Regions from separate parts of the Nonomuraea sp. NPDC048881 genome, predicted to be linked through region 3. Evidence: riboswitches for the same ligand, from Rfam matches in the RefSeq annotation. Region 3 holds a riboswitch; each other region holds the start of a gene.

Region 1 (9,120 bases), on a different contig from region 3:
GCCGGGTCGTCCGGCGTCAGGTCGGTCCACACGTGAGCCAGGCCGTCGACGCCGGCGTCGAGCGCGATCCCCACCTCGGCGGCGGTGACCGCGTGCGCGACGACCAGCAGGCCCGCCTCGTGCGCCGCCGCGGCCAGGGCGGCGGCGACCTCCGCCGTCATGACGGGGAGGTCGGCCCCGTGCACGGCGCCGTCGTCAATGACGATCTTGAGGTAGTCGGCCCCCTCGGCCAGCCTGGCCTGGACGAACGCCGGCGCCTGCGCCGGGTCGGAGACGAAGTCGATCGCCGTGACGTCGAGCCCGTCCAGGACGGTGCCCGCCAGGGCCGTCAGCAACTGGGTCGGGTGCCCGCCCGGAGCGGTGGCCAGCGTGCCGGCGCTGCGCAGGTCGGCCACGTCGTCGTTCTCGGCGGCCAGCCGCCGCTGCCCGGCGAGGATCTGCGGCAGGCAGAACATGTCGAGCTCGGTGGTGACCCCGTACCGCAGGGCCTGGGCCAGGCTGCCGTCGAACACGTGGGTGTGCGCGTCGATCAGGCCGGGCAGCAGCGTCCTGCCCGTGCCGTCCACCTCGGCGTCGGCCAGGTGGCCCGCGCCGCTGCCGACAGCGGCGATCAGGCCGTCCTCGATCATCACGTCGGCCGTCGCGACGGTCTGCTCGCCGTCGAACACCCTGACGTCGCGGATCAATGTACGCATCGAAGCTCTCCCTTGTGAGTCGTGACGCCACCACAGAGGGGCAACCGGCCGGGAACTGTGACATGAGTGGCATAGATCACGCTTGATGCCTTCATGTCACAATCGCCACGCGTCGGGACTCTTCGGTTACGACAGACGAGGAGGCACGCCATGACACCGACCCCGCGGCACCCCGCCGACGCCGCCACCGAGCAGTTCCTCGGCTACCGGGAACTGCTGTTCTCCGTGGTCTACAACATGCTCGGCAGCGTCGCCGACACCGAGGACGTGCTGCAGGAGGCGTGGCTGGCCTGGTCCGCCCGGCACCGCAGGCCGGACGCCGGACCGGTGGAGAACGTCCGGGCCTACCTGGTGCGGATCGCGGTGAACCAGGCGCTCGCCCGGCGGGCGGACCTGAGCCGCCGGCAGGAGACCTACGTCGGCCCCTGGCTGCCGGAACCGCTGGTCACGGCCCCCGACAACACCGGAGGCGCCGCCGAGAGCGGGGAGTCGTTGTCGATGGCGGTGCTGGTCGTGCTGGAGACCCTGTCACCGCTGGAACGAGCGGTCTTCGTGCTGCACGAGGTGTTCGGATTCAGCCACCCGGAGACGGCCGACATCCTCGGGCGCACGCCCGCGGCGGTCCGGCAGCTCGCGGCCCGCGCGCGCCGCCACGTCCACGCGCGCCGTCCTCGTCACCGGACCCAGCCCGACGTCCACGCCGAGGTGACCGAGCGGTTCGCCGCGGCCGCCCTCGGCGGTGACCTGCGGGCCCTGCTGGAGGTGCTGGCGCCGGAGGTGACCTTGTGGACCGACGGCGGCGGCAAGGGACCGGCCACCAGCCTGCATCCGGTCCACGGCCGGGACCAGGTGGCGGCGCTGTTCATGTCCGTCGCCGCGACGCTGACCCCGGGCGCGGTGGACCTGCGTTACCGGCGGGTGGCCGGCGACCCGTGCGCGCTCGTCTTCTCCGGTGACGGGCCGCTGGCCGTGGTCGTCGTCGATCTCACGCCCGAGGGCGACCGGATCGCCGCCGTCTACTCCGTCACCAACCCCGACAAGCTCACCGGCATCCGCTGAGCTGCCGGTCCGCGGCTAGTTCATCGAGATGTGCACGTGGTCGTAGTGGTTCTCGGTGATGCTGCCGCGGTCGGACATCGAGCGCCAGCCCGAGCCCTGGTTGATGCGCTGCTTCCAGATCACGTACTTGACGCCCAGCTTGGCCTTGTTCTTCAGCGCCCAGTCGGCCAGCCGGTCGCCGAGGGCGTTGTTGACGGCGCTCGGCATGGTGCCGCCCGTGCTCATCATGAAGTCGCAGGCCCGGCCGAGCGGGTGCTCGCCGCTGGAGCCGGACCGGAAGCAGCCCACCTCGTACGGCAGCGAGAAGTTCTTCTGCACCTGCGCGCGCATCAGCCGGGTGCGCGGCGTGATGTTGTCCGAGCCGGCCGGCAGCTCGGGCGCCCAGCTCCCGTCGGACTTCTTGCCCGGCCCGAACGGCACCAGGTCCTGGAGCTTCTTCTTGATGTCGTCGATGACGTCCTGGGCGTCGTCGCGCTGCTCGGCCACCTCCGCCGTGCCCGCCTTCAGCTCCGTCGCGAGCGCGGCGGCGGCCGTGGCGGCCTTCTTCTGGTCGTCGCGGGCCTTGGCCACGCTGTCCACGACCGCCTGCTGCTCGGCGGTGAGCTGTTCGAGCACGGCCGCGCCGCCGCCGTCCGGGGTCATCATGAACGCCGGCAGGGAGGTGTCGCCGTTCTGGTAGCGCAGCCGGGCGATCTCGGCGACCCGCTGCTCGGCCGTGGCCAGCGCCTGCTCGGCGGCGGTGAGCCGCTGCTGGGCCGTGGTGGCGGCCTGCTGGGCCTTGGCCAGCTCGACCCGCTTGAGGTTGTACGTCTCGATGAGCTTGTCGACCTTGCGGTTGAGCTCCTTGAGCTGGGCCCGCAGCTGCGCCTCGGACGGCTTGGGCGCGGCCGCCACGGCGGCTGCCCCGGAGACCGAGGCGGCGGCCGGATGGACGAGCAGGGCGGTGGCGGTGATGAGACCGACGGCAAGACTCGCGGGGGACGAAGCCGCCACGTGGTTGTTCCTCTCCCTCTGCCGGCCGGGTTAGCTGACGGGTTCGGGCACGGGAGCAGTCCCTACCACTTGCGCGGATTCACCCCGGATGCGATGGGTCCCCGGCTCCCGGGCAACACGCCCGGGATTAGGCATACAACGACCGTTATGGCCGATGTCTAACGGGATATTAGTGGTAGATCACGAGTCATGCGACTTTAATGAGAAACCAATTAGTGATCAATTCGTGATCGCAACATGCGTGCCGCCTCCTCCGGCAGCACGTCGTTGACGAAGGCCCCCATGGCCGACTCCGAGCCCGCCAGGTACTTCAGCTTCCCGGGCGCCCGCCTGATGCTGAACAGCTCCAGGCGCAGGTAGGCCAGCTCGCGGCCGTACCGCACCGGCGCCTGGTGCCAGGCCGAGATGTACGGCATCGCGACCCCGAACAGCGCGTCGAGCGCCCGCAGCACCGAGGTGTACAGCGGCGCGAACGCGGCCCGCTCCTCCTCCGACAGCGCCGCCAGGTCGGGCACCTGCCGGTGCGGATACACGTGCACCTCGAACGGCCAGCGCGCGGCGGCCGGCACGAACGCCGTCCAGAGCTCGTTGGCGGCCACCACCCGCGTGCCGGCGGCCTGCTCGGCGGCCAGCACGTCGGCGAACAGGTTGCCGCCCGTGTGCCGAGAGGCGGCCCCCAGCTGGAGCTTGGTGCGCGGGGTCACGTAGGGATAGGCGTAGATCTGCCCGTGCGGGTGGGGGAGCGTGATGCCGATCTCCTCGCCCCGGTTCTCGAAGCAGAACACCTGTTCGACGCCCTCCATGCCGGACAGCTCCGCCGTGCGGTCGGCCCACGCCTCCATGACCAGCCTGACCTGCGCATTGGAGAGCCTGGAGAAGGAGGAGGAGTGGTCGGAGGTGAAGCACACCACCTCACAACGTCCGACACCCGGCCGCACCTCACTCAGGCCGCCGACATCCCCGTAAGTCCCAAAATTTCCGGAGAAAGAGGGGAAGCGGTTCTCGAACACCACCACGTCATAGTCATGGGCCGGGATCTCCGACGCCCGCGTGGCGGACGACGGGCACAACGGGCACTCGTCGGCCGGCGGCAGGAACGTCCGCGTCTGCCGGTGGCCGGCGATCGCGATCCACTCCTCGGTCAGCGGGTCGTAGCGCAGCTCGGAGGCCACCGGCCGCGGATCGAGCGGCCGCCGGTCGATCGCGCTCCGGTCGGCGTCGTCGCGCCGGTCGAAGTAGATCAGCTCTCGGCCGTCTGCCAGGTGGGTGATGGTGCGCTTCAAGGCGTGCCCTCCGCGATGATCAGTTCTCCGGCCCGTTCGGCCAGCTCGGTGCGTGCTTCCTCGGGCAGCCCCGCGTCGCTGATGACCACGTCGGCCTCGGTCAGCTCGGCGATCGTGCTGATGCCGACCGTGTTCCATTTGGTGTGGTCGGCGGGGACCACCAGCCGGTGCGCCGCGGCCACCAGCTCCCTGTCGGTCTCGGACTCCAGCAGGTTGGGCGTGGTGAACCCGGCGCGCAGGCTCATGCCGTGCACCCCGAGGAAGAGCGTGTCCACGTGCAGGCGGCGGATGGCCGCCACCGCCACGGGGCCGACGAGCGCGTCGGAGGGCGTGCGCACGCCGCCGGTCAGCACGACCGTGCGGTCGGCGCGCGGGTTGCGGTGGAAGACCTCGGCGACGGGGATCGAGTTGGTGATCACGGTCAGCTCGGCCACCGCGACGAGGTGGTGGGCCAGCGCCCACGTGGTGGTGCCGGCGGAGAGGGCCACGGCGGTGCCCGGCCGTACGAGGGTGGCCGCGTGCCGCGCGATGGCCTCCTTCTCCTGCTGCTGGCGGGCGGACTTGGCGGTGAAGCCGGGCTCCTCGGTCGAGCCGGGGCCGAGGGCCGTCGCGCCGCCGTGGACCTTCTCCAGCAGCCCGCGCTCGGCCAGCACCTCAAGGTCGCGGCGTATCGTCATGTCGGAGACGCCGAGCTCGCGCACGAGGTCGGCCACCCGGACGCCGCCGCTGCTGCGTACGCGTTCGAGGATCGTCTGCTGACGCTGCTGTGCGAGCACGCCCACCCCTTCCAACAGATTCCACCAAATTATGACACGAGTTTGTTGAGGAATGTTAGGTCACGGCGTATCGCTTGTGCGGCCCGCGGGCAGGGGAGACCTTGTAGGTCACGATCCCGACCGTCGGAGGTGAGCCCATGGCGAAACGTGCACGCAAGGGCAGGGCGCGCAAGAAGAAGAAGGCGAACCACGGGAAGCGCCCGAACGCGAACTGAACACGGGTGGCCGCGGATCTCGCGGCCACCCGTGTCATCTCAGCCGGGCAGCTCGGTGAGCGCCTGGTCGAGGCGCTCCTGCGGAAGCGAGTAGTCCTCCAGTTCGCCGGCCAGGTGGCGGTCGTAGGCGGCCAGGTCGAAGTGGCCGTGCCCGCACAGCGCGGTGAGGATCACCTTCTCCTCGCCGCTCTCCTTGCAGCGCAGGGCCTCGGCGATGGTCTCGGCCAGCGCGTGCGTGGGCTCGGGGGCCGGGACGATGCCCTCGGTCCGCGCGAAGCGCACACCCGCCTCAAAACACTCGCTCTGGGTACGGGTCACCGCCTCGAACAGCCCCAGCTCGTACATGTGGGACAGCAGCGGCGCCATGCCGTGATAGCGCAGCCCGCCGGCGTGGATCGGGTCGGGGACGAAGGAGTGCCCGAGGGTGTGCATCTTCAGCAGCGGCGTCAGCCCGGCGGTGTCGCCGAAGTCGTAGGCGTACACGCCGCGGGTGAACGACGGGCAGGCGGCCGGCTCGACCGCCCTGAACCGGGTGCCGATCCGTCCGGCCAGCTTCTCCCGCAGGAAGGGGAAGGTGAGACCGGCGAAGTTGGAGCCGCCGCCGGTGCAGCCGATGACCAGGTCGGGCAGCTCGGGCAGCTGCGCCAGGGCCTCCTCGCCGATCACCGTCTGGTGCATGAGGACGTGGTTGAGCACCGAGCCGAGCGCGTACCGGGCCTCGGGGTTCGCGGCGGCCACCTCGACCGCCTCGCTGATCGCCAGCCCCAGGCTGCCGGGGGAGGCGGGGTCGTCGGCCAGCGCCTTGCTGCCCGCGCCGGTGAGGGGGGAGGGGCTGGGGTGGACGGTGGCGCCGTACACGCGCATGAGCGAGCGCCGGTACGGCTTCTGGTCGTAGGACGCCCGAACCATCCAGATCCGGCATTCGACGTCGAACTGGGCGCAAGCGAACGCCAGGGCCGACCCCCACTGTCCCGCGCCGGTCTCCGTGGTCAGCAGCCGCACGCCCTCCTTGGCGTTGTAGTACGCCTGCGGCACGGCGGTGTTCGCCTTGTGCGACCCGGCCGGTGAGACGCCCTCGTACTTGTAGTAGATGCGGGCCGGCGTGTCGAGGGCCTTCTCCAGCCGGTGCGCCCTGATCAGCGGCGTGGGCCGCCACAGCCGGTAGACGTCGATGACCTCCTTGGGGATGGGCACGTAGCGGTCGCCGCTGACCTCCTGCGCGATGAGCTCCATGGGGAACAGCGGCGCGAGGTCGTCCGGCCCGACGGGACGGCGAGTGCCGGGATGCAGCGGCGGCGGAGGCGGCACGGGAAGATCGGGAACGATGTTGTACCAGTTGCCAGGGATCACCGTTTCAGTTTGAGCCGCCCCTGTGGGCCGTCAAGGGTCTGGACACGGACACGTTCCTTCTTTACCTTGGTTGAATCAGTTCACAGGAGGAGCATATGAAAATCGATGCGGTCGTGTTCGACATCGGCGGGGTGCTGGAGCTGACGCCGTCCCTGGGCGTGACGGCCAGGTGGGAGGAGAAGCTCGGCCTGCCCGCCGGGCACATCGACGCCCAGCTGGAGCCGACCTGGCTGGCCGGGGCGGTCGGCGAGATGACGGAGGAGCAGGCCGGCGCCGAGGTGACCAAGGTGCTCGGCGCGCACGCCGGGGCGTTCATGGACGACGTCTGGACGGAGTACCTCGGCACGCCCAACACCGAGCTCATGGCGTACCTGGGCGCCCTGCGTCCGCGCTACCGCACGGGCCTGGTGAGCAACAGCTTCGTCGGCGCCAGGGAACGCGAGCAGGCCGCGTACGGCTACGCCGGCCTGGTGGACCACATCGTCTACTCGCACGAGGCGGGAGTGCGCAAACCGGATCTGCGCATCTACCTGACGGCCTGCGACGCCCTCGGCGCCGACCCCGCCGCCACGGTGTTCCTCGACGACCACGAGCCGTACGTCGAGGGCGCCCGCGCGGCCGGCCTGCACGCCGTGCGCTTCACCTCGAACGCCCAGGCGGTCGCCGAGCTGGACGCGCTGCTCGGGCTCAGCCGTCCGTCAGCACCGCCGGCCGGTCCGGATGGTCGGCCCTGACCACCACGTCGGCGGCCCGCTGCGGGCGCGCCTCGCGTTCGTACCGCTCGTAGGCCGGCAGCCGCCACCGCTCGTCCTGCGGCGTGCGCCGCGCCAGCGCCCCCGCCGACAGCCACACGTGCACGCTCACCTCGAACGGCAGCCCCCGCCCCAGCAGCAGCGTGCCGTCCACGAGCACCACCCCGCCCGGCGCCAGCTCCCGGTACGGCAGCCGGTACGCGCGATCGATCCCGCTGTCCCACAACGCCGGCAGCACCCGCCCCGAGCCGCCCGGCTCCAAGGGTTCGAGCACCTCGCGCAGCAGGCCCTTGACGTCGAGCCAGTCCTCGTAGAAGACGTCGGGATCGGTCCGGCCGTGCTCCAGCCGGAGGGAGGCCGGCCGCAGGAAGTCACCCGCCGACACCCGCAGCACGGGCCTGCCGCGCAACCGCAGCGGCGCGACCAGCTCGTCGGCCAGCGCGCCGGGCCCCGCCGCGGGCGCCCCGTCGACCGCCACCCGCACCCAGGCGTCCTTGGGCCGCGCGGCGACGAGCTCGGCCAGCTCCTCGACGAGCGCCTCCCGGGAGATCGGACGTGCACGCATCGACGCCAGCCTACGCCCCCGAAGATCACAAAAGGCCAGGCCCCCCGAACCGGGGATGACCTGGCCTTTCGCCTGCGAGAGCGGACGACGGGAATCGAACCCGCGTAGCTAGTTTGGAAGACTAGGGCTCTACCATTGAGCTACGTCCGCGCGAACCGGTCGAACTCTGGTCTAGACTTCATCCGGTCGTCAGGGCGTAAGCGTACCGGAGTCACGGACCGCATGCGCACCCGGCGAGGCGGGGCGTGGCGCAGCTTGGCAGCGCGCTTGCTTTGGGAGCAAGAAGTCGCAGGTTCAAATCCTGTCGCCCCGACCAGGTCATCGGCCCCCTCCGACGCGGAGGGGGCCTTGTTGGTTCGCGGACCCGGACGAAGTGCCCATTAAGGTCGAGGCGTGACAGACAATCGTGTGCCCCCGCCCCTCACCGGCGACGAACGGACCGTGCTCGGCAACTGGCTCGAATGGCATCGCGGCACGCTGGCCGTCAAATGCGCCGGCCTGACCGACGAGCAGCTCAGGCTCCGCTCCGCCGAGCCGTCCGCCATGTCGCTGCTCGGCCTGGTCCGGCACCTGGCGCACGTGGAGCGCGTCTGGTTCCGCCGCGTGCTGAACGGCGAGGACATCCCCCGCCTGTGGAACAAGGACGTCGACAACGACGCCGACTTCAACGACGTGGACGACGCCTCGGTGGAGGAGGCGTTCGCCACCTGGCAGGACGAGATCGAGCGCGCCCGCGCCATCTCGGCCGCCAAGCCCCTCGACGCCGTGGGCGACCGGAACGGCCAGGACTGCACCCACCGCTGGATCCTCGTCCACATGATCGAGGAGTACGCGCGCCACAACGGCCACGCCGACCTGCTGCGCGAGCGCATCGACGGCGCCACCGGCGAGTAGCGGCCAGGCCGAGGGCTCAGCCCTCTTCGGAACCCTCTTCGGCGCGGAACAACGCCCACACGGCCTTGCCGCCGCGGTCGAGCGGGTCCCAGCCCCAGCACTGGCTGTAGGTCTCGACGATGTAGAGGCCGCGCCCGTTCTCGGAGATGAAGTCCGGCTCCTTGCGGCGCGGCACCTCGTCGCTCGGGTCCGCCACCGCCAGCAGCACGTGCGGCGACACGCGCATCAGCAAGAGCTCGATCTCCCGCCGGCCGGCCGCGTACATCGCGTATCTCACGGCGTTCGTCACCAGCTCGGACACCACGAGCGCGGCGTCGTCGCTCAGCTCGTGCAGGCCCCATCCCCGCAGCGTGGAGCGGGTCACGTCCCTGGCGGTCTTCACCGAGTCGGCCTGGAAGGGCAGCGGGCACGCGGTCGTGTTCGGCTTCCCGCCCTTGAGCAGGTGGTCGAACCCCACCTCACGGGTGATCTGCAGGCAATCGGCAGTGGCCAGAGGATCCTCCACCATGCCGCCGATACCTCCCCGTAGCCCTCGGTT
Region 2 (9,120 bases), on a different contig from region 3:
AACCTGGCAGACCTTGGCCCGCAGAGTGAAGACGTCGTTCTCCTCGAAGTGGAACTTCTTGTAGCCGGGGAAGCCGCAGTACTTCTTGGCGTAGACCGTGGACCAGTCGCCGTCGGAGTCCTCGGCCTGGAACTTCACGTACGCGCACTTGCCGCCCTCGTCGTAGTCGCGGTTGTCCAGGTCGTACAGCCGGCCGGTGACGTGGACCTCGTTGGAGTCCTCCTCGTCCCACTCGACGCTGACGTGACCCTGGGCCTTGGCCAGGTGCTGCTTGGCGTACACCGGGCCCCAGTAGTCGGAGTAGTCGTCGAAGTCGGCGGTGGTGGCGCTGGCGGCCGAAGGAAGCGACAGGGCCACGGCGCTGGTGGCGGCGATGGCGAGGATGCCCGTCGCGATCTTCTTCATCATGATCTCTCCCGGAGCTCCCCTCGGGCCGGCTCCTTGCCGGCTCCCCCCGGAGCTCGTGAGTCATTGGTACAAAAGGGTCCTTGCAGCGTCCCTGCAGGGAACCGTCACGAGCGCTTGCAGTTCGCCGTATCCCCTACGCTTTGTTGTTGTGAGCGAGGAACTTCCAGAGCAGATGCGCATCCGGAGGGAAAAGCTCGACCGCCTCCGCAGCGAGGGCGTCGACCCTTACCCGGTGAACTTCCCACGCACGGCGACCAACGCCGAGGTCAAGGAGAAACACCAGGGCCTGGAGCCCGACACCGCCACCGGTGAGACGGTGGGGGTCGCGGGCCGCGTCATGCTCAACCGCGTGGGCGGCAAGCTCTGCTTCGCCACGCTCCGCGACGGCGGCGCCGACCTGCAGGTCATGATCTCGCTCGACAAGGTCGGCGAGGAGTCGCTGGCGGCCTGGAAGCGCGACGTCGACCTGGGCGACCACGTCGGCGTGACCGGCGAGGTCATCACCTCGCGCCGCGGCGAGCTGTCGATCCTCGCCGACAGCTGGCAGATCACCGCCAAGTGCCTGCGCCCGCTGCCGGAGAAGCACGTCGGCCTCACCGACCCCGAGGCACGGGTGCGCCAGCGCTACGTCGACCTCATCGTCAACGACGAGGCCAGGAAGATGGCGCGGGTGCGCAGCGCGACCGTGCGCGCGGTGCGCGACTTCTGGCACGAGGAGGGCTACCTCGAGGTCGAGACCCCGATGTTGCAGCCCATCCACGGCGGCGCGACGGCCCGGCCGTTCAAGACCCACATCAACGCCTACGACATGGAGCTCTACCTCCGCATCGCGATCGAGCTCTACCTCAAGCGGCTGGTGGTCGGCGGCGTCGAGAAGGTCTTCGAGATCAACCGCAACTTCCGCAACGAGGGCGCCGACTCCACGCACAACCCCGAGTTCACCATGCTCGAGGCCTACGGCACCTACCTCGACTACAACGACATCGCCGACCTGACGCAGCGCATGTACCAGAAGGCCGTCGTGGCCGCCCTGGACACCACCGTGGTCGTGCACGACGGCGTCGAGATCGACCTCGGCCTGGAGAAGTGGCCGCGGGTCCGGCTCTACGACCTGGTGTCCGACGCCGTGGGCGAGGAGATCACCACCGAGACCACCCTTGAGGAGCTGCGGAAGATCGCCGATCGCCGCGAGGTCCACTGGGACGCCAAGTGGGGGTCGGGCAAGCTCGTCCAGGAGCTGTTCGAGGCGCTGGTCGAGCACACGCTCGTGCAGCCGACGTTCGTCATGGACTACCCGCTGGAGACCTCGCCGCTGGCCCGTCTCCACCGCGACAACCCGCTGCTGACCGAGAAGTGGGACCTGATCGGATTCGGCACCGAGCTCGGCACCGGCTACTCCGAGCTCAACGACCCGATCGACCAGCGCCACCGGCTGGTGGAGCAGTCGCTGCTGGCCGCGGGCGGCGACCTTGAGGCGATGCAGCTCGACGAGGACTTCCTGCAGGCCCTTGAGTACGCGATGCCGCCCACGGGTGGCATGGGCGCCGGCATCGACCGGATGATCATGGCCTTCACCGGCAAGAACATCCGCGAGACCATCCTGTTCCCGCTGGTCAAGCCCACCCACTGAGCCGCCGTCCGGCGCCCCGCGCAGGTGCGGGGCGCCGGCCCGGGGCGGTCGGGGCGGTCAGGGCACCAGCACGAGCCGTCCGCGCAGGCCGCCCTCGGCCAGGCGGGCGTGGGCGTCGGCGGCCTTCTCCAGCGGGTACGTCCCGGCCACCCGTAGCGTCAGCCGTCCGGCCTCGACCAGGCGCACCAGCTCGGCGAGCTGCCGGGCGTCCGAGCGGAACAGCACGGTGGCCACGTCCGTGCCGCGCAGTGCCACCGGCGCGACCCCCGACGCGAGCGCCACGAACGCTCCGCCGTCCCGAACGGCGTCGAGCGCGGGCAGGCCGAGCACGGCCGCGTCCACCACGGCGTCCACACCGCCGGGCACCTGCGCCCGTACGGCCTCGGCCAGGTCCTCCTCGCGCGGGACGAACCATTCCGCTCCGAAGCCGCGTACCAGCTCCTCGTCCGCGGCGCCGGCGGCGGCCACCACCCTGACGCCGCGCACGGCGGCCAGCTCCACCAGGTAGCCTCCGACGGCCCCCGCCGCCCCCGTGACCAGCAGCGTGCCGCCCGGCCCTACACCGGTCCGGTCGAGCGCCTGCCAGGCGGTGAGCCCGTTCAGCGGCAGCGTGGCCGCGTGGACGGGGCTCACGTCGCGCGGCGCGCGGGCCACCGCCGGGGCGTCCAGCACGACGTACTCGGCCTGCGCCTTGTACGGCAGCTCCAGCCGCGCGCAGAGCCCCACGACCTCCTCTCCCACGCTGAAGGAGGTCCCCGGGCCCACCTGGTCGACGGTCCCCGCGGCGTCGAAGCCGATCCCGTACGAGTCGAGCTTCCTGGCCAGCCCGTACGAGGCCAGGGCCCCGGACGCCACGGCCAGGTCGAAGGGGTTGACCCCGGCCGCGGCCACCTTGATCCGCACCTGGCCGGGCCCCGCCGCCGGCAGCGGCGCGGACACCAGCCGGGGAGCGCCGGAGCCGCCGATGAGTGCACGCATGTTCGTCATGTCCGCGACCCTAGGAAGAGTTACTCTCTTTCAGTAAGTAGGCACCTGGAAGTGCGTAACACACGGCGAGGAGTGAGACGGTGGCGACCACGACGGCGGCGCAGCGGCGTGACCAGGCGAGACTCGCCTTCGACGCCTACTTCGCCGAATGCCCTTCCCGCAAGCTGCTCGACCGGCTCAGCGACAAATGGGTCACGCTGGTGCTCAGCTCGCTGGCCTCCGGCGAGCGTCGCTACAGCGACCTGGCCCGGCGCATCGCGGGGGTCAGCCAGAAGATGCTCACCCAGACCCTGCGCGGCCTGGAGCGCGACGGCCTGGTGGCGCGCCGCGTCACGCCGCAGGTGCCGGTGCGCGTCGACTACGCGCTCACCCCGCTGGGCCAGAGCCTGATGCCGCTGGTCACCGCCATCAAGGCGTGGGCCGAGGAGCACATCGAGGACGTCGAGGCCGCCAGGGAACGCTACGACGCTACCGCCTGAGCCGCACCGGCAGCCGGGCCAGCCCGCGCAGCACCACGTTCTCCTTGTACGGCGGCTCCGGATCGGCGGCCTCCATCTTCGGCGCCGCCGCGGCCAGCGCCGACAGCGCGATCTCGCCTTCCATCCTGGCCAGCGTCGCGCCCAGGCAGAAGTGCAGGCCGAGCCCGAAGGCCAGGTGGCGGCCGGGCTCGCGGCCGGGGTCGAACCGGTCGGGATCGGCGAACACGGCGGGATCGCGATTGGCCGCGCCGATCGGCACGAGCACGGCCGAGCCCGCGGGCACCGGCGTCCCGCCGAGTTCCCGGTCCTCCAGCGCGATCCTGGAGGTGAGCTGGACCGGCGGATCGAAGCGCAGCACCTCCTCCACGACCTCCCTCGGGCGCTCGGCGGCGCGGTGCAGCAGGTCGTGCCGCAGCAGGTTCAGCACGCCGTTCGCGATGAGGTTGACGGTGGTCTCGTGGCCGGCCACGAGCAGCAGCACGCAGGTCGCCAGCAACTCGGCCTCGGTGAGCTCCTCGACGTGTGCGAGTGCGCTCAGGAGGTCCTCGCCGGGACGCTCGCGCCGCCGCGCGATCAGGTGGCGGAAGTAGTCGCGGAACTCGTTCCTGGAACGCTCCGTTTCCGACATGAGGGCGTCTGTCAGCATCGGGTCAAGTCCGCGGGCAAGGGCCTCGCTCCATCCGCGGAAGCGGTCGTGGTCCTCCGGCGGCACCCCGAGCATCTCGCTGATCACCATCACCGGCAGCGGGTACGCGAAGCCGGAAATCAGCTCCGCCTCCTCCGGCAGCCGCCCGATCAGGTCGGCGGTGATCTCCTCGATCCGCGGCCTGAGACGGGCCACCATGCGCGGCGTGAACGCGCGGCTGACCAGAGCACGCAACCGGGTGTGATCGGGCGGGTCCATGAGCAGGAACGACCGGCCGGGCTGACCTGCCTCTTCCTGCGCGGGAGGGGACGTTCCGTGACCGAACCCGGGGTCGCGCAGCACGGCCGCGCACAACTCGTACGTGGTCACGACGAGCAGCCCGCCGCGCGTTCTGAAGATCGGCCCGGCGGCTCGCAGCTCGCGATATCGGACGTACGGATCGCGCACAAATTGCGGATCCGAGGGATCAAAACCCAGCACGTCGGTGGCGCTCATCGGAGGTGGAACCGGGCCGCCGAATTGATCGTTTGGACCGTTCATAGCGGACCACGGCGTGCCAACATATGCGGAGTACGTCACATATAAGTGATCATGTCAATAGCGCTGGTCAAGGGCGCCGATTGTCGCGCTTGACGACCTTTCCGCGATGCGTTTACCTTCACCGAGACGAGCGGCTTTGCTTCGCCTGAAAGGTCCGAGTTCTGCTGTTTGGGGGAGGGCTCCCGGTGGATGTGCTCACAGAAGGCGTTGAGCTGAGCCACGCGGATTTGGCGTTACTGGCCGAGCTGGCCAGGGGAGTGACGGTCGATCGGGTCGGCAGGCGGCTGGATATCAGCGGACGGACCGTACGGCGCAGGCTGAGGGGCATCTGCGACCGCATCGGCGTGGCCACGGCGATCGAGGCCGTGGCATGGGCGGCGCGCCGCCAGCTCATCTAGCGGCGCTCAGCAGGTGGCGCGCATCATCCAGTGACGCTGGGCGAAGTGGCGCTGGGCGAAGTGGCGCTGGGCGAAGTGGCGCGCGGGTCAGTCCGCGATGCGCACGCCGCCGGCGAACGGCCGCCCGCCGATCGGGGCGACCCGCACGACGTCACCCGTCCGCGGAGCGTGGACCATCATGCCGCCGCCGATGTAGATGCCGACGTGGTGCAGGTCGCTGTAGAAGAACACCAGGTCGCCGGGGCGCAGCTGGTCGCGGCTGACCTGCCTGCCGGCCGTCCACTGGTCGCCGGTGTAGTGGGGGAGCGAGATGCCCACGCGCTGGTAGGCGGCCATCACCAGCCCGGAGCAGTCGTAGGAGCGCGGCCCTTCGGCGCCCCACACGTACGGCTTGAGCTGCTGGGTGAGGGCCCACTTGACGGCCTGGGCGGCCTTGCCGTCGCCGATGACCGGCAGGTTGACGCGCACGGCCCGGGTGCCGGGACGGCCGGCCTCGCCGACGGCCCGCCGGTAGAGGTTGCTCTCGACCTTGGCGACCAGCTTGGTGATCTTCGAGCGCCTGCTCTCCAGATCGGTGACGATCTTCTGGACCTCGGCGATGCGGGTCTTGGCGCCGGCCCTGGCCCGCTCGGCGGCCTCCATGGCCCTGGCGAGCTGGTTGACCTCCTCGCCCTGCTGCTGTTCGAGCGCGTACGTGGTCGCGGCCCGGTCGAGGAAGGTCTCGGGGTCGCCGGACTGGGCGAAGGCCAGGGCCTTGTCCAGGCCACCGGTGATGTAGGCGTTCTGGGCGAGCAGCGAGGCCCTGGCGCGCTTGGCGGCCAGATCGGACTCGCTGGTGGCCAGGATCTTCTGGGCGGAGTCGTTGGCCTTCTGGGCGGCCTTCAGCCGTTCGCGCTGCTCGTTGTACTGCTCGGCCAGCGTCTCGATCTCTTCGTGCAGCTTCTCCACCTGGTCGGAGAGCTCGGAGAGCGACGGCTTCGGGTCGGCGGCGGCGGAACCGACGGGGACGGCGAACAGCATCGCGGCGACGGTCACGCCGATGACGCCGAGGCGGCGTGCGCGCCTGGCCTGCTCCTGGGGGCGGGCGTGCCTGCCCCCGGACTTCCCCGAGCGGTCGAACGTCCGCTTCACCAACCGAGCTCCTCTCATCGACGCCGGCCGGGTTAGCTGACGGGTTCGGGCCGGAGCAGCCCTACCGAGATGGTCGGATTCACCCCAAGTGGTGGCGCCAGGTGCTCGCCGCCGTTGGTTCCCCGGCTTCCCTTGCGGGAATTGGGCGTGTCTTTCCGCGCGCATTACGCGGAGAACATCGTCGCTGGACACTAATGCACTCCGGGTTCACGCTCAACCGGAACTGCCGAGTCTGTAGAGGTTTCACAACTGAAGGGTCACAAGGTGATCTCGTGGGTAGCCGTACGGAAGCGGGCTTCTGCACCTTTTGTCCAGCATTCGGGGTGCTGAGGTCTGGAGGAAAGCTCCAAGTCGGCTCGTGTTCATCTGACCACGGGATGTGATGAGATGCCCGAGACGTGGGATTTAGGGCCGAGCCGTAATGAGATCTGTACCCTGGAGAGCCATGGAGCAGGTGGCCGAAGTGGCAGTCCCCGAGACCGCGGTCGTGGTCAGGCGTGCGCGCACGCCCGACGTGCGTGCGATCAGGCGTCTCGTGGACACCTACGCGGGCGCGGGGCCGCGGCTCCTGGAGAAGGCCACGGTCACGCTGTACGAGGACGTCCAGGAGTTCTGGGTGGCCGAGCGCGGCGGGGAGGTCGTCGGCTGCGGCGCGCTCCACGTGCTCTGGGAGGACCTCGCCGAGGTCCGTACGGTGGCCGTCGATCCCGCGTGCCGGGGGCTGGGTGTGGGGCGGCGGATCGTCTCGGCGCTCGTCCGGCAGGCGAAGGATCTGGGGCTGCGGCGTGTATTCTGTCTGACTTTTGAGGTCGACTTCTTCGCGAGGCACGGTTTCCGCCCCATCCAGGGCACACCGGTCTCACCCGAGGTCTACGCCGAGTTGCTGGCCTCGTACGACGAGGGTGTGGCGGAGTTCCTTGATCTGGAACACGTCAAACCGAACACCCTTGGCAACACCCGCATGCTGCTGCATCTGACATCGGGTGACGCGGACCTTGACCACTTGGAAAGGTGATTGTTGATACCTATGTCGATACGTTGGGCAGCACAGGCATGTGTCCTGACACGTGCCACATGCGCACTCGAAGCGAGGTGACACGGTGAGCACCGGACAGCCGCCGTACCCACAGGACGATTCCGGCGAGAACCCCGAGTACGGTCAGCACCACGGCCGTCGGCCCGGCGAGCCCGACCCGGACGTGACTGTGGTCGGCTACCGGGCGGACGATGCCTTCGGCCAGCCCCCGTACGGTCAGCAGCAGCAACAGGGCTATGGCCAGCAACAGCAGTACGGCCAGCAACCACAGCAGTACGGCCAGCAGCAGGGCTACGGCCAGCAGCCCCAGTACGGCCAGCAGGCCGCCCCGGGTCAGCAGGGCTACGGCCAGCAGCAGGGCTACGGCCAGCAGCCGCAGTCCTCGGGCCAGCAGTACACGCAGCCCGGCTACGGCCAGGAGGCCCAGTACGGCCAGCAGGCCGCCTCGGGTCAGCAGGGTTACGGCCAGCAGCCGCAGTCCTCGGGCCAGCAGTACACGCAGCCCGGCTACGGCCAGGAAGCCCAGTACGGCCAGCAGGGCTACGGCCAGCAGCCCGCCTCCGGCCAGCAGCCCGCCCCCGGCCAGCAGTACGCCCAGCCCGGCTACGGTCAGCAGGCCGCCTCCGGTCAGCAGGGCTACGGTCAGGAGGCCCAGTACGGCCAGCAGGCCGCCTCGGGCCAGCAGGGCTACGGCCAGCAGCCGCAGTACGGCCAGCAGCCGCAGTCGCTACCCGACTACGGCCAGCAGCAGGGCTACGGCCAGGACGCCCAGTACGGCCAGCAGGCCGCCTCGGGCCAGCAGGGCTACGGTCAGCAGCCGCAGTCCTCGGGCCAGCAGTACGCCCAGCCCGGCTACGGCCAGCAGGCCGCCGCGGGGCAGCAGGGTTACGGCCAGGAGGCCCAGTACGGCCAGCAGGGCTACGGCCAGCAGCCGCAGTCCGACTACGGGCAGCAGCAGGGCTACGGCCAGGACGCCCAGTACGGCCAGCAGGGCGGCTACGCCCAGCAGCAGTACGGCGACCAGCAACAGGGTTACGGCCAGCAGTACGGCGACCAGCAGCAGTACGGCCAGGCATACGGCCAGCAGCAGCAGTCGCAGCCCTACGGCCAGCCCGGCTACGGCCAGCCCTACGGTCAGCCCGTCGGCGTGCAGCCTCCGGGCGCTCCGGCCCCCCTGGCGGAGTGGTGGCAGCGTCTGGTCGCGAGGATCATCGACGGCGTCATCCTCGGCGTCGTGAACTTCGTGGTCAGCCTCATCCTGGGCCTGCTCGCGGTCGGTTACGACTCGACGACCGGCCTGACCTCCGGCCTCCTGTCCGGCTTCGTCATCGGCCTCCTGTCGGCGATCGTGACGACCGCCGTCTGGGTGTGCTACGAGTTCTTCCTGACGAAGATGAACGGCCAGACGGTCGGCAAGATGGTCATGGGGATCAAGGTCGTGCCGGTGGGCCAGGCCCTGCCTCCGGGCGGGCTCGCGTCCGACCTGGCGATCAAGCGCGCCGGCGTCACCTGGGGCGGCTACATCCTGAGCTGGATCCCCTTCCTCGGCCCGCTGCTCGCCTGGGCGTGCGTCGCGGTCAACGGCGCCTCGCAGCTGTGGGACAAGCCACTGCAGCAGACGTTCGCGGACAAGTTCGCGGGCACGGTGGTCGTGAAGATCAAGTAATCCCGCGTCAGCGTAAAACAGGGGCCGGCTTCCCGCCGGCCTCTGTTTTGTGTGTGCGGGGCGTACCAATATGGGGGGTACGACCGCCGACCGCGTGAGGTGGGATATGGCCGGGACACCGTCGTGGCCGGGCGCCGTGCCCGCGGAATGGTGGGAACGCCTCGCCGCCCGCTTCATTGAGGCGCTGGTCTTCGGGGTC
Region 3 (9,120 bases):
GAACCTGTCCAGCCCGACCACCAGCACCGTGATCCCGATCAGGCCGACCAGGAAGACCGGTGTCGTGAAGAAGGGCCGCCTGGGCCCGCCACCCCACAGAATCGTCGTTCACCCCCGGTGACCAGCTTCTCCCAAGGCGTCCGTGTTCCGTCCTGCGGCGCGCCGGGCACGGCGAAGGGCCGGCCCCGAAACCCGGGACCGGCCCTGACGTGCGAACTTATCCGAGGCCGTTCTTCATGGCCGTGAGGAGTTCGGCGTTGGTGGTGTCACCGCTGAGCTCCCAGAAGAACGCGCCGCCGAGGCCCTGGTTCTTCGAGTAGCTCATCTTGCCGCCGATGGTGCTCGGCGTGTCGTAGCTCCACCACTGGTTGCCGCAGTAGGCGTAGGCCGTGCCCGCGACCGTGCCGGTGGACGGGCAGCGGGTCTTGATGACCTTGTAGTCCTCGATGCCCTGCTCGTACGTGCCGGGCGCCGGGCCGGTCGCCGTGCCGCCGGGCGCGGCCTGGGTCACGCCGGTCCAGCCGCGGCCGTAGAAGCCGATGCCGAGCAGCAGCTTGGCGGCCGGGACGCCCTTGCTCTTGAGCTTCTGGATGGCGTTGTCGGTGTAGAAGCCGGGGATCGGGATCTTGTCCCAGGTGGTGAGCGGGGAGTGCGGGGCGGTCGGGCCCTGCGCGTCCCAGCCGCCGAAGAAGTCGTACGTCATGACGTTGTACCAGTCGACGTACTGGGCGGCGCCGCCGTAGTCGGCCGCGTCGATCTTGCCGCCGTCGTTGCCGTCGGCGGTGATGGCCGCGGTGACCAGGTTGTTCGCGCCGAAGCGGGAGCGCAGCGCGGACATCACGTTCTTGAACGCCGCCGCGCCGCTGGTGTCACAGGTCAGGCCGCAGGCGTTCGGGTACTCCCAGTCGATGTCGATGCCGTCGAAGACGTCGGCCCAGCGGGGGTCCTCCACCAGCTTGTAGCAGGAGTCGGCGAAGGCGGTCGGGTTCTGCGCCGCCTGGCCGAAGCCGCCGGACCAGGTCCAGCCGCCGAAGGAGAAGAGCACCTTCAGGTTGGGGTACTTCTTCTTCAGCTTGCGCAGCTGGTTGAAGTTGCCGCGCAGCGCGCCGTTGTCCCAGGTGTCGGCGACGCCGTCGACGCTCTCGCCCGCCTGGTAGAAGCGGTCGTAGTCGGCGTAGCTGTCGCCGATCGTGCACTGCCCGTTCTGCACGTTGCCGAACGCGTAGTTGATGTGGGTCAGCTTGGCCGCCGAGCCGCTGGTGTCGATGTTCTTGACGTGGTAGCCGCGCTGGTAGATGCCCCACTGGACGAAGTAGCCCAGCACCTTGTTGCCGCCGCCACCGCCGCCGCCCGTGGTGGTCGCGGTGATCTGGTTGCTGTCGGCCGAGCGGTTGCCCGCCGCGTCACGCGCGCGCACGGTGTAGTTGTAGGGGGTGTTGGCGCTGAGGCCGGTGTCGTTGTACGTGGTGCCCGTGACGGTGGTGACCAGGGTGCCGCCGCGGTAGACCTCGTAGCCGGTGACCGCCACGTTGTCGGTGGAGGCGTTCCAGGCCAGCGAGACGCTGTTGTTGCTGACGCCGGTCGAGCGCAGGTTGCCGGGGACCGACGGCGGTGTCTTGTCGTCGCCGCCACCGCCGCCGGTGGTCGTCGCGGAGATCTGGTTGCTGTTGGCCGAGCGGTTGCCGGCCGCGTCACGCGCGCGCACGGTGTAGCTGTAGGCCGTGTTCGCGGTGAGGCCGGTGTCGTTGTACGTGGTGCCCGTGACGGTGGTGACCAGGGTGCCGCCGCGGTAGACCTCGTAGCCGGTCACGGCCACGTTGTCGGTGGAGGCGTTCCAGGCCAGGGCCACGCTCGTGTCCGTGACGCCGGTCGAGCGCAGGTTGCCCGGCACGGACGGCGCGGTCGTGTCGCTGCCGCCGCCGCCGGAGACCTTCCACAGCGCCGCCACGTTCGGCGGCTCCCAGCCGGGCTGGGAGGTGTGCGCCTGGAGACAGACGTAGTCGACGCCGTTGTAGGTGACGACCGTGCCCGCCGTGTAGGCGGTCCACGGGGCCCAGGCCGCCGCGTACGCCACCGTGCTGGCGGAGGCGAGCGCTGGGGCGGCCACGGCCGCGGTGAGAGGCAGGGCCAATGCCGCCATTCCCGCCAGGACCTTGCTCAGAATGGTGTGCTTCATGTCGCTCCGACATCCGTTGGGGGGTGTGTGGGGAGTGGGATGGGAGACTTCTGGGGAAACTATTAGGAAAGTTTCCTTTAAGTTGTGAATCGACGGTAGCTTCTGCCTGGGGGAGCGTCAATACGTATCGGTCAGGCGTCCGTAATCGTGCCGGTCAGACCCTGGGCGCGCCCGTTCACGAGGGGATAACGGTTCAGGAACGGGGGCTGACGGCGGGGTGAGCCGTGGCTCAGCATTGGAGCGTGGCAGGAATCTCCGCCTGGCGGCGGACGCCCACGCGACGCGGGCCCTACGTGGTCCGCGCGGTCGCGGAGTTACGGTCCTGGCCGTCGCTGAACGTCAGCGGCACCGGTCAGCAGGTCACCTTCGCCGTACACGGAACCGAGATCCTGCGCCTGGCCGGCCGGGACGAGATCCACGTACGGCTCACCGCCCCCGCCATCGGCCGCCTGGAGCCGTACCTGCGGGCGTGCGACCAGGTCCATGCCTGCCGCGACCGCGCCTGGGTCGCCGTGCAGGTCGACGCCGAGCCCGATCTGGAATTGTTGCTGGCGCTCACGAGTGTGGCGATAAAGGCGCACGTGGCGTGAACCGATTCGGTGCGTAGCGTTTCTCCCACGCACCGTCGAATTCATTGCCGCCATTTGCCTGGGAATTACTCGCCGGGTAGCTTGGTTGTACACAGCCGAACGGGGAGTCGTCCCAGGTAGGGATGGCATTGCCTGGGAATTACCCAAGCGGGACCCGTGTTGTACAGAGTCGATGCGGACATCCCCGCATCCGGGCGTCGCACATATACCTTCAGGCCCTTTCCCGGGCCCGGGAAGACGATGCGTCAGCCCTTTGCCTGACCAAGAGACCGCTGAATCCGCCTGTGCGCGGAACCGGGGACCCATGTGTCCAATGGGGTGAATCGGCACCGTGGTGCCGTAGGGCAGCTTCCCGCCCGAACCCGTCAGCTAACCCGGCAAGCGGCACGGAAGCTCAAGGAGTAACACCCTCATGGCCAAGCACCGTCTTCACCGTGCCTACAAGCTCGACCTCGCCAAGATCGCTCTCGGCGCGACCACCGTCGCCGGCGTGCTCGGCACGCACGCGGCAGTGAACGCCGACACCGCCACCGCCCACACCGCCACCCAGACCGCCAAGGTCGCCGGCGTGGCCGCCCAGCCGCGCGTCGCGCAGAACCGCGTCGCCGACGAGAGCGCCAAGGGCAAGGTCAACGTCACCGCCGCCCAGGTGCTGGCCACGGCCCGCGCCCAGGTCGGCACCTCCGAGGACGCCAACGGCGGCGGCACCAAGTTCCAGAAGTGGTACGCCGACTCGCAGCGCGCCGCCGAGACCGCCGCGCGTGACGGCGGCAACCGCGCCATGTACCTGAACGCCCCCTGGTGCTCGATGTTCGTCTCCTGGGTCGGCGAGCAGACCGGCGCCCGCCCGCAGGTCGGCTGGGACGCCTACACCGTGACCCACGCCAAGTGGTTCGCCGCCAACGACCGCTGGGGCACCGAGGCCAAGCCGGGCGCCGTCGTCTTCTTCTCCTGGAGCGGCAGCAAGAGCCTGAACGACATCCAGCATGTCGGCTTCGTCGTCAAGGACAACGGCGACGGCACGATCTCCACGATCGAGGGCAACACCGGCAACGGCAAGGTCGAGCAGCGTGTCCGCCCGACCTCCCAGGTCGTCGGCTACGGCTACCCGTCGTACGCCGCCTGATCCTGCCAAGCAAAGAGCGCATTCCCCGCGGGGAGTGCGCTCTTTCGCGTTTCAGGGCCGCCGGTGCCGGTGGACCAGGACCGCCGCGGCCTGCCCGGCCGAGCGGGCCGCGCCCGGCTCCTCGGAGATCATCGCGGTGACCGTGGCGCCGTCGATCAGGGTGAGCAACTGCTCGGCGAGCAGGCCGGGGTCCCCGGCTCCGGCCTCCTCGGCGAGCGAGCGCAGGTAGGCGCGCAGGCGCTCCTTGTGCTCGCGCACCGCCGTGCGGACGGCGGCCGAACCGGCGCCCAGCTCGGCGAAGGCGTTGGCGAACCCGCAGCCGCGGAAGCCGTCCTCGGCGAACCAGCGTTCCAGCCACGCGAAGACCGCCGGGATGCGGTCGCCGGCGTCGGCCACGTACGCGGTGAGCGAGGCCATCCAGCGTTCGTCGCGCCGCCGCAGATAGGCCACGACCAGCGCCTCCTTCGACGGGAAACACTGGTAGAGGCGTTTCAGCGAGACGCCGGAGGCGGCCCGGATCTCGTCCATGCCGACCGCCTGCACGCCGCGGCGGTAGAACAGGTCGCCCGCGGCGTCCAGCAGCCGCTGCTCGTGATCCATGACACCCCTCCAGGTGCTTGCCGCGGAGAACGATCGTTCTCTACGCTAGCGCACAACCCGGGAGAACGCCAGTTCTCTCGATCGGAGAGGACCGCCCATGACCCGCCCGCCCGTCCCGCCGTTCACCGAGGAGACCGCCCGGATCAAGGTCCAGGCCGCCGAGGACGCCTGGAACACCCGCGACCCCGACCGCGTCGCGCTCGCGTACACCGAGGACTCCGTGTGGCGCAACCGGGGCGAGTTCGTCACCGGCCGCGCCGAGATCGCGGAGTTCCTGCGCCGCAAGTGGGCCCGCGAGCTGGACTACGCCCTGCGCAAGGAGCTGTGGGCGGTCACCGGCGACCGCATCGCCGTGCGCTTCCAGTACGAGTCCCGCGACGCCGCCGGCCAGTGGTGGCGCAGCTACGGCAACGAGCAGTGGGAGTTCGACGCGTCGGGGCTGATGCGCCGCCGGGAGGCCAGCATCAACGACGTCGCCATCACCGAGGAGGAACGCCGCATCTTCGGCTCCCGCCCGCTGTCCGAGCACGGCGTGGACGTCCTGGGCATCCGCCACGCGGAGATCGCCGGGGTAAGGTCGGAAGGCCGATCGTAGGAGGTCTGACATGGCGGTCTTGCTGCTGGGCACCCTCGACACCAAGGGGGAGGAGTACGCCCTCGTCCGCGACCTGATCGTCCGGGCCGGCCAGGGCGTCGTCCTCATGGACACCGGCGTCATGGGCGCCCCGGCGCTGGCCGCCGACGTGCCCGCCGAGGCCGTCGCGCGGGCCGCGGGCACGGGCCTCGATCGGCTCAGGAGCGCCGGCGACCGCGGCGCCGCGCTCGCGGCCATGGCGGCCGGGGCCACCGCCCTGGCCAAGGACCTGCACGCCCGCGGCGAGCTGAGCGGCGTGCTCGCGCTCGGCGGCAGCGGCGGCTCCTCCATCGCCGCCGCCGTCATGCGGGCGCTGCCCGTCGGCCTGCCCAAGCTGCTCGTCTCGACCATGGTCAGCGGCGACGTCTCGGCCTACGTCGGGGAGACCGACGTGACGCTCATGTACAGCGTCGTCGACGTCGCGGGCGTCAACTCCGTCTCCCGCCGCATCCTGACCAACGCCGCCGCCGCGATCAGCGCGATGGCCGCCTCCTACGACGCCGGCGCCGAGCCGTCCGGGGAGGACAAACCGCTGGTCGCGGCCACGATGTTCGGCGTCACCACGCCCGCCGTCGACGCCGCGCGGGCCCGGCTGGAGTCCCTGGGCTACGAGGTGCTGGTCTTCCACGCCACCGGCTCGGGCGGCCGGGCCATGGAGGCGCTGGCCGCCGGCGGCCACTTCGCCGGGGTGCTCGACCTGACCACCACCGAGCTGGCCGACGAGCTCGTCGGCGGCGTGTTGTCAGCGGGCCCCGACCGCCTGACCGCCGCCGGGCGGGCCGGCATCCCGCAGGTCGTCAGCCTGGGCGCCGTCGACATGGTCAACTTCGGCCCGATGGAGACCGTGCCGGAACGGTTCAGGTCACGGCAGCTCCTGGCGCACAACCCGACGGTGACGCTCATGCGCACCACTCCCGACGAGAACGCCGAGATCGGGCGGGCGATCGGCGAGCGGCTGGCCCGCGCTTCCGGGCCGGTCACGCTGTTCGTGCCGCGCGGCGGCGTCTCGGCCGTCGACGTCGAGGGCGGCCCGTTCCACGACCCGGCGGCCGACGCGGCCTGCTTCGACGCCGTGCTCGCGGCCGTCGCGGGCACCGCCGTCGAGGTCGTGCAGAGCGACCAGGACATCAACAACGCGCAGTTCGCCGTGGCGGCCGCCGACCGGCTGCACCGGCTGATCGAGAAGGGGGCTTGATGCGTCGCGACGAGGCACTACGGAGGTTGCGCGCCGAGCGGGAGGCCGGCCGGCTGATCATCGGTGGCGGCGCGGGCACCGGGCTGTCGGCCAAGTCCGCCGAGGCGGGCGGGGTCGATCTGCTCATCATCTACAACTCCGGGCGGTTCCGGATGGCCGGCCGCGGCTCGCTCGCCGGCCTGATGCCGTACGGCGACGCCAACGCGATCGTCGTGGAGATGGCGGGGGAGGTCCTGCCGGTCGTCAAGGACACGCCGGTGCTGGCCGGGGTGTGCGGGACCGACCCGTTCCGGCTGATGCCGCGCTTCCTCGACGAGCTGAGGGACATGGGCTTCACCGGCGTCCAGAACTTCCCGACGGTCGGCCTGATCGACGGTGTCTTCCGGGCGAACCTGGAGGAGACCGGCATGGGCTTCGACCTGGAGGTGGAGATGATCAGGCTGGCCGCCGAGCGCGACCTGCTCACCGCCCCCTACGTGTTCACCCCCGAGCAGGCCACGGCCATGGCGCGGGCGGGCGCCGACATCCTCGTCCCGCACATGGGCCTGACCACCAAGGGCAGCATCGGCGCCGTCACCGCGATCGGCCTCGACGAGGCGGCCGTGCGCGTCCAGGAGATGCGCGACGCCGCCGTCGCCGTCAACCCCGACGTCATCGTGCTGTGCCACGGCGGCCCCATCGCCGAGCCCGACGACGTGCGCCACATCCAGCAGCGCACGGTCGGCGTCGCCGGGTTCTTCGGCGCGTCCTCGATGGAACGCCTGCCCGCCGAGCGGGCCATCGCCGAACAGGTCCGCGCCTTCAAGCAGCTCTGACCGGGAGGAACCCGCCATGCACCGACGACCGGACGCCCTGCCCACGATGATCTTCGACTGGGGGGCCATCAAATGGCACGTGACGCCCGACGCCGTGCCGGGCGCGTCCTCCACGTTCGGCGAGGTCATCATCAACCCGAACAAGGGCCACGAACGCCACCTGCACCCCGACTCCGACGAGGTCCTCTACGTCATCGAGGGCGAGGGGCGGCAGACCGTCGGCGGCGACCCGGAGTTCCCGGTCAGGGCCGGTGAGGCGATCTACATCCCGAAGGGCACGCTGCACTCCACCTTCAACACCGGCTGGCGGCCGCTGCGGATCATCGCGACGTACACGCCGGGCGGGGCCGAGCTGGCGCTGCGCGAGCTGCCCGGCTTCGTGGAGCTCGGCCCCGGCGACCACCCCACCTGGGCGGCCGCCACCTCCTGAGCGGCGGAGGCCGTGCGCGGGGTGCGAGCCCGCGCGCGGCCTCCGGCGTGCTCGACCTCCATGTGAATGATCGTTCACGTCCGGTCTGTCGGTGGCCTCCGGTAGATTTCCGGGTCTGTTGATCAAGCCCCATCGGAGTTGGCTGTCGGCGCGAGCATGCCGTCAGACTGGAGGTCGAGACCTTGGACGCGGACGAAACCGCGTGGGAGCAGCGCAGCGTCGTGCGGGTGGTGCCGCCGGTCCAGCCGCGCAAGCTGGCGAAGGTGCCCTTCGTCGAGCTGGCTGACGGCAGGTTGCAGGGGGTCGTGTCGAGCGGGTCCGACATCGAGCGGGTCTACGTCTCCTCGATCGCCGCCGGCACCCACGACCTGAGCTGCAGCACCAACAACAACCGCCCGTGCGGCGCGCTGCACGGCTACGCGTGCAAGCACATCCGCATGCTGGCCGACGAGGCCGTGCTCCAGTACGGCCTCGACCGGGTGGCCCGCTACCTGCGCGTCGAGGTGCCCGAGGGCGGCCACCTGATGAGCGCGCTGAACGGCACCCCCCAGCGCACCCCGGCGGCCGTGGTGTTCAGCCGGTTCCTGCGCCACCTGGCCTACCTGGAGGTGCCCGACAGCACCGAGCCGCTGGCCGAGCTCCACTGGTTCCCGGCGATGGGGCCCGAGACGGGAAAGGTGGGCTGATGCTCGACGTACAGCTCGGGGAGCTGGCCGGCGACGGGCCGGCCGGGGTCGCGGAGGCGCTCGCGCTCGCCACGGGGTTCGACGGCGCGCTCGGGCACGGGTTCGCCAGGGTCGCCGAGGAGCCGGCCGCGGCGCTGGCGGCGCTGGCCGGCGCGCTCGCGGGCTCCCCGCTCGGCGAGCGGCTGGGCGAGGCGGTGGAGAAGGTGACCGCGGGGTCGGTCGCCGACGAGCACCTGGCCGCGCTGGCCGGCGGGCGGGCCGCGCTGTTCGGCGCGGTGCACGACGCCCTGCTCGCCCGCCTCGACCACGCTCTGGGCCGCAGCCGCGCACCCTGGCCGCTGGCCGCCGCCACGGACGCCACAACAGGGGCGGCGTCCGTGGGCGGCGTGCCGGGCAGCGGGGCGGCGTCCGGCGGCGTGCCGGAGAACCTGCTGGCCGGGTGCCGGGTCTGGTTGCGGGAGCTGGCGATCACCGGCTGGCGGGGCGTCGACGACGACCTCGTCTCCGGCGCCGACCAGGCGATCGAGGCGCTGCTCGGGGTGCCCGAGCTGCGCGGGCTCGCCGTGCTGCTCGACGGGCTGGCGACCGAGCTGCGGGCCTCGTCCCCGGTGGCGACGATGGACCGGCTGCCGCTCAGGCGGTGGGCCGACCTGTGGACGCGCGGGCTGCTGCTGGCCCAGTCCGGGCCGTGGCACGGCGTGCCCGAGCCGGTGTCGGGGCGGCTGCTCATCCTCGGCGCCGACGTGCACGAGCACGCCACGGTCGTCCGCGTGCAGGTGCACGGCGTCCTGGAGGAGGCCGGCGGCCAGACCCGGCTGGTACGCACGAGCGTCGCGGCGGCCAAGGTCGACACCATCGTGGGCCCGTC

What was found. Region 3 has a riboswitch for cyclic di-AMP ahead of AB0C33_RS26355 (CHAP domain-containing protein). Riboswitches for the same ligand answer to the same signal wherever they lie in the genome.
Region 1: linked by a shared signal. The riboswitch ahead of AB0C33_RS33485 (hypothetical protein) and the one ahead of AB0C33_RS26355 (CHAP domain-containing protein) in region 3 are both predicted to bind cyclic di-AMP.
Region 2: linked by a shared signal. The riboswitch ahead of AB0C33_RS24185 (NlpC/P60 family protein) and the one ahead of AB0C33_RS26355 (CHAP domain-containing protein) in region 3 are both predicted to bind cyclic di-AMP.

What each region holds. Positions count from the first base shown of each region.
Region 1 is NZ_JBEZGC010000011.1:8,933-18,052, reverse strand. Features, by position in the region: gene AB0C33_RS33495 (amidohydrolase family protein) at 1-695, opposite strand, end outside; gene sigJ (RNA polymerase sigma factor SigJ) at 846-1,754, shown strand; gene AB0C33_RS33485 (hypothetical protein) at 1,770-2,747, opposite strand; cyclic di-AMP (ydaO/yuaA leader) riboswitch at 2,753-2,891, opposite strand; gene galT (galactose-1-phosphate uridylyltransferase) at 2,960-4,030, opposite strand; gene AB0C33_RS33475 (DeoR/GlpR family DNA-binding transcription regulator) at 4,027-4,806, opposite strand; gene AB0C33_RS33470 (TrpB-like pyridoxal phosphate-dependent enzyme) at 5,061-6,371, opposite strand; gene AB0C33_RS33465 (HAD family phosphatase) at 6,467-7,105, shown strand; gene AB0C33_RS33460 (uridine kinase) at 7,059-7,688, opposite strand; tRNA gene AB0C33_RS33455 (tRNA-Gly) at 7,768-7,838, opposite strand; tRNA gene AB0C33_RS33450 (tRNA-Pro) at 7,928-8,004, shown strand; gene AB0C33_RS33445 (DinB family protein) at 8,082-8,582, shown strand; gene AB0C33_RS33440 (ATP-binding protein) at 8,599-9,090, opposite strand.
Region 2 is NZ_JBEZGC010000006.1:442,546-451,665, forward strand. Features, by position in the region: gene AB0C33_RS24155 (hypothetical protein) at 1-408, opposite strand, end outside; gene lysX (bifunctional lysylphosphatidylglycerol synthetase/lysine--tRNA ligase LysX) at 557-2,038, shown strand; gene AB0C33_RS24165 (NADP-dependent oxidoreductase) at 2,096-3,025, opposite strand; gene AB0C33_RS24170 (helix-turn-helix domain-containing protein) at 3,106-3,504, shown strand; gene AB0C33_RS24175 (cytochrome P450) at 3,494-4,597, opposite strand; gene AB0C33_RS24180 (LuxR C-terminal-related transcriptional regulator) at 4,876-5,088, shown strand; gene AB0C33_RS24185 (NlpC/P60 family protein) at 5,176-6,219, opposite strand; cyclic di-AMP (ydaO/yuaA leader) riboswitch at 6,226-6,377, opposite strand; gene AB0C33_RS24190 (amino-acid N-acetyltransferase) at 6,665-7,234, shown strand; gene AB0C33_RS24195 (RDD family protein) at 7,320-8,921, shown strand; gene AB0C33_RS24200 (RDD family protein) at 9,028-9,120, shown strand, end outside.
Region 3 is NZ_JBEZGC010000007.1:307,044-316,163, forward strand. Features, by position in the region: gene AB0C33_RS26340 (PP2C family protein-serine/threonine phosphatase) at 1-27, opposite strand, end outside; gene AB0C33_RS26345 (glycosyl hydrolase family 18 protein) at 218-2,176, opposite strand; gene AB0C33_RS26350 (luciferase family protein) at 2,419-2,766, shown strand; cyclic di-AMP (ydaO/yuaA leader) riboswitch at 3,027-3,164, shown strand; gene AB0C33_RS26355 (CHAP domain-containing protein) at 3,179-3,892, shown strand; gene AB0C33_RS26360 (TetR/AcrR family transcriptional regulator) at 3,944-4,492, opposite strand; gene AB0C33_RS26365 (nuclear transport factor 2 family protein) at 4,590-5,087, shown strand; gene AB0C33_RS26370 (Tm-1-like ATP-binding domain-containing protein) at 5,098-6,321, shown strand; gene AB0C33_RS26375 (phosphoenolpyruvate hydrolase family protein) at 6,321-7,136, shown strand; gene AB0C33_RS26380 (cupin domain-containing protein) at 7,153-7,566, shown strand; gene AB0C33_RS26385 (hypothetical protein) at 7,749-8,252, shown strand; gene AB0C33_RS26390 (hypothetical protein) at 8,252-9,120, shown strand, end outside.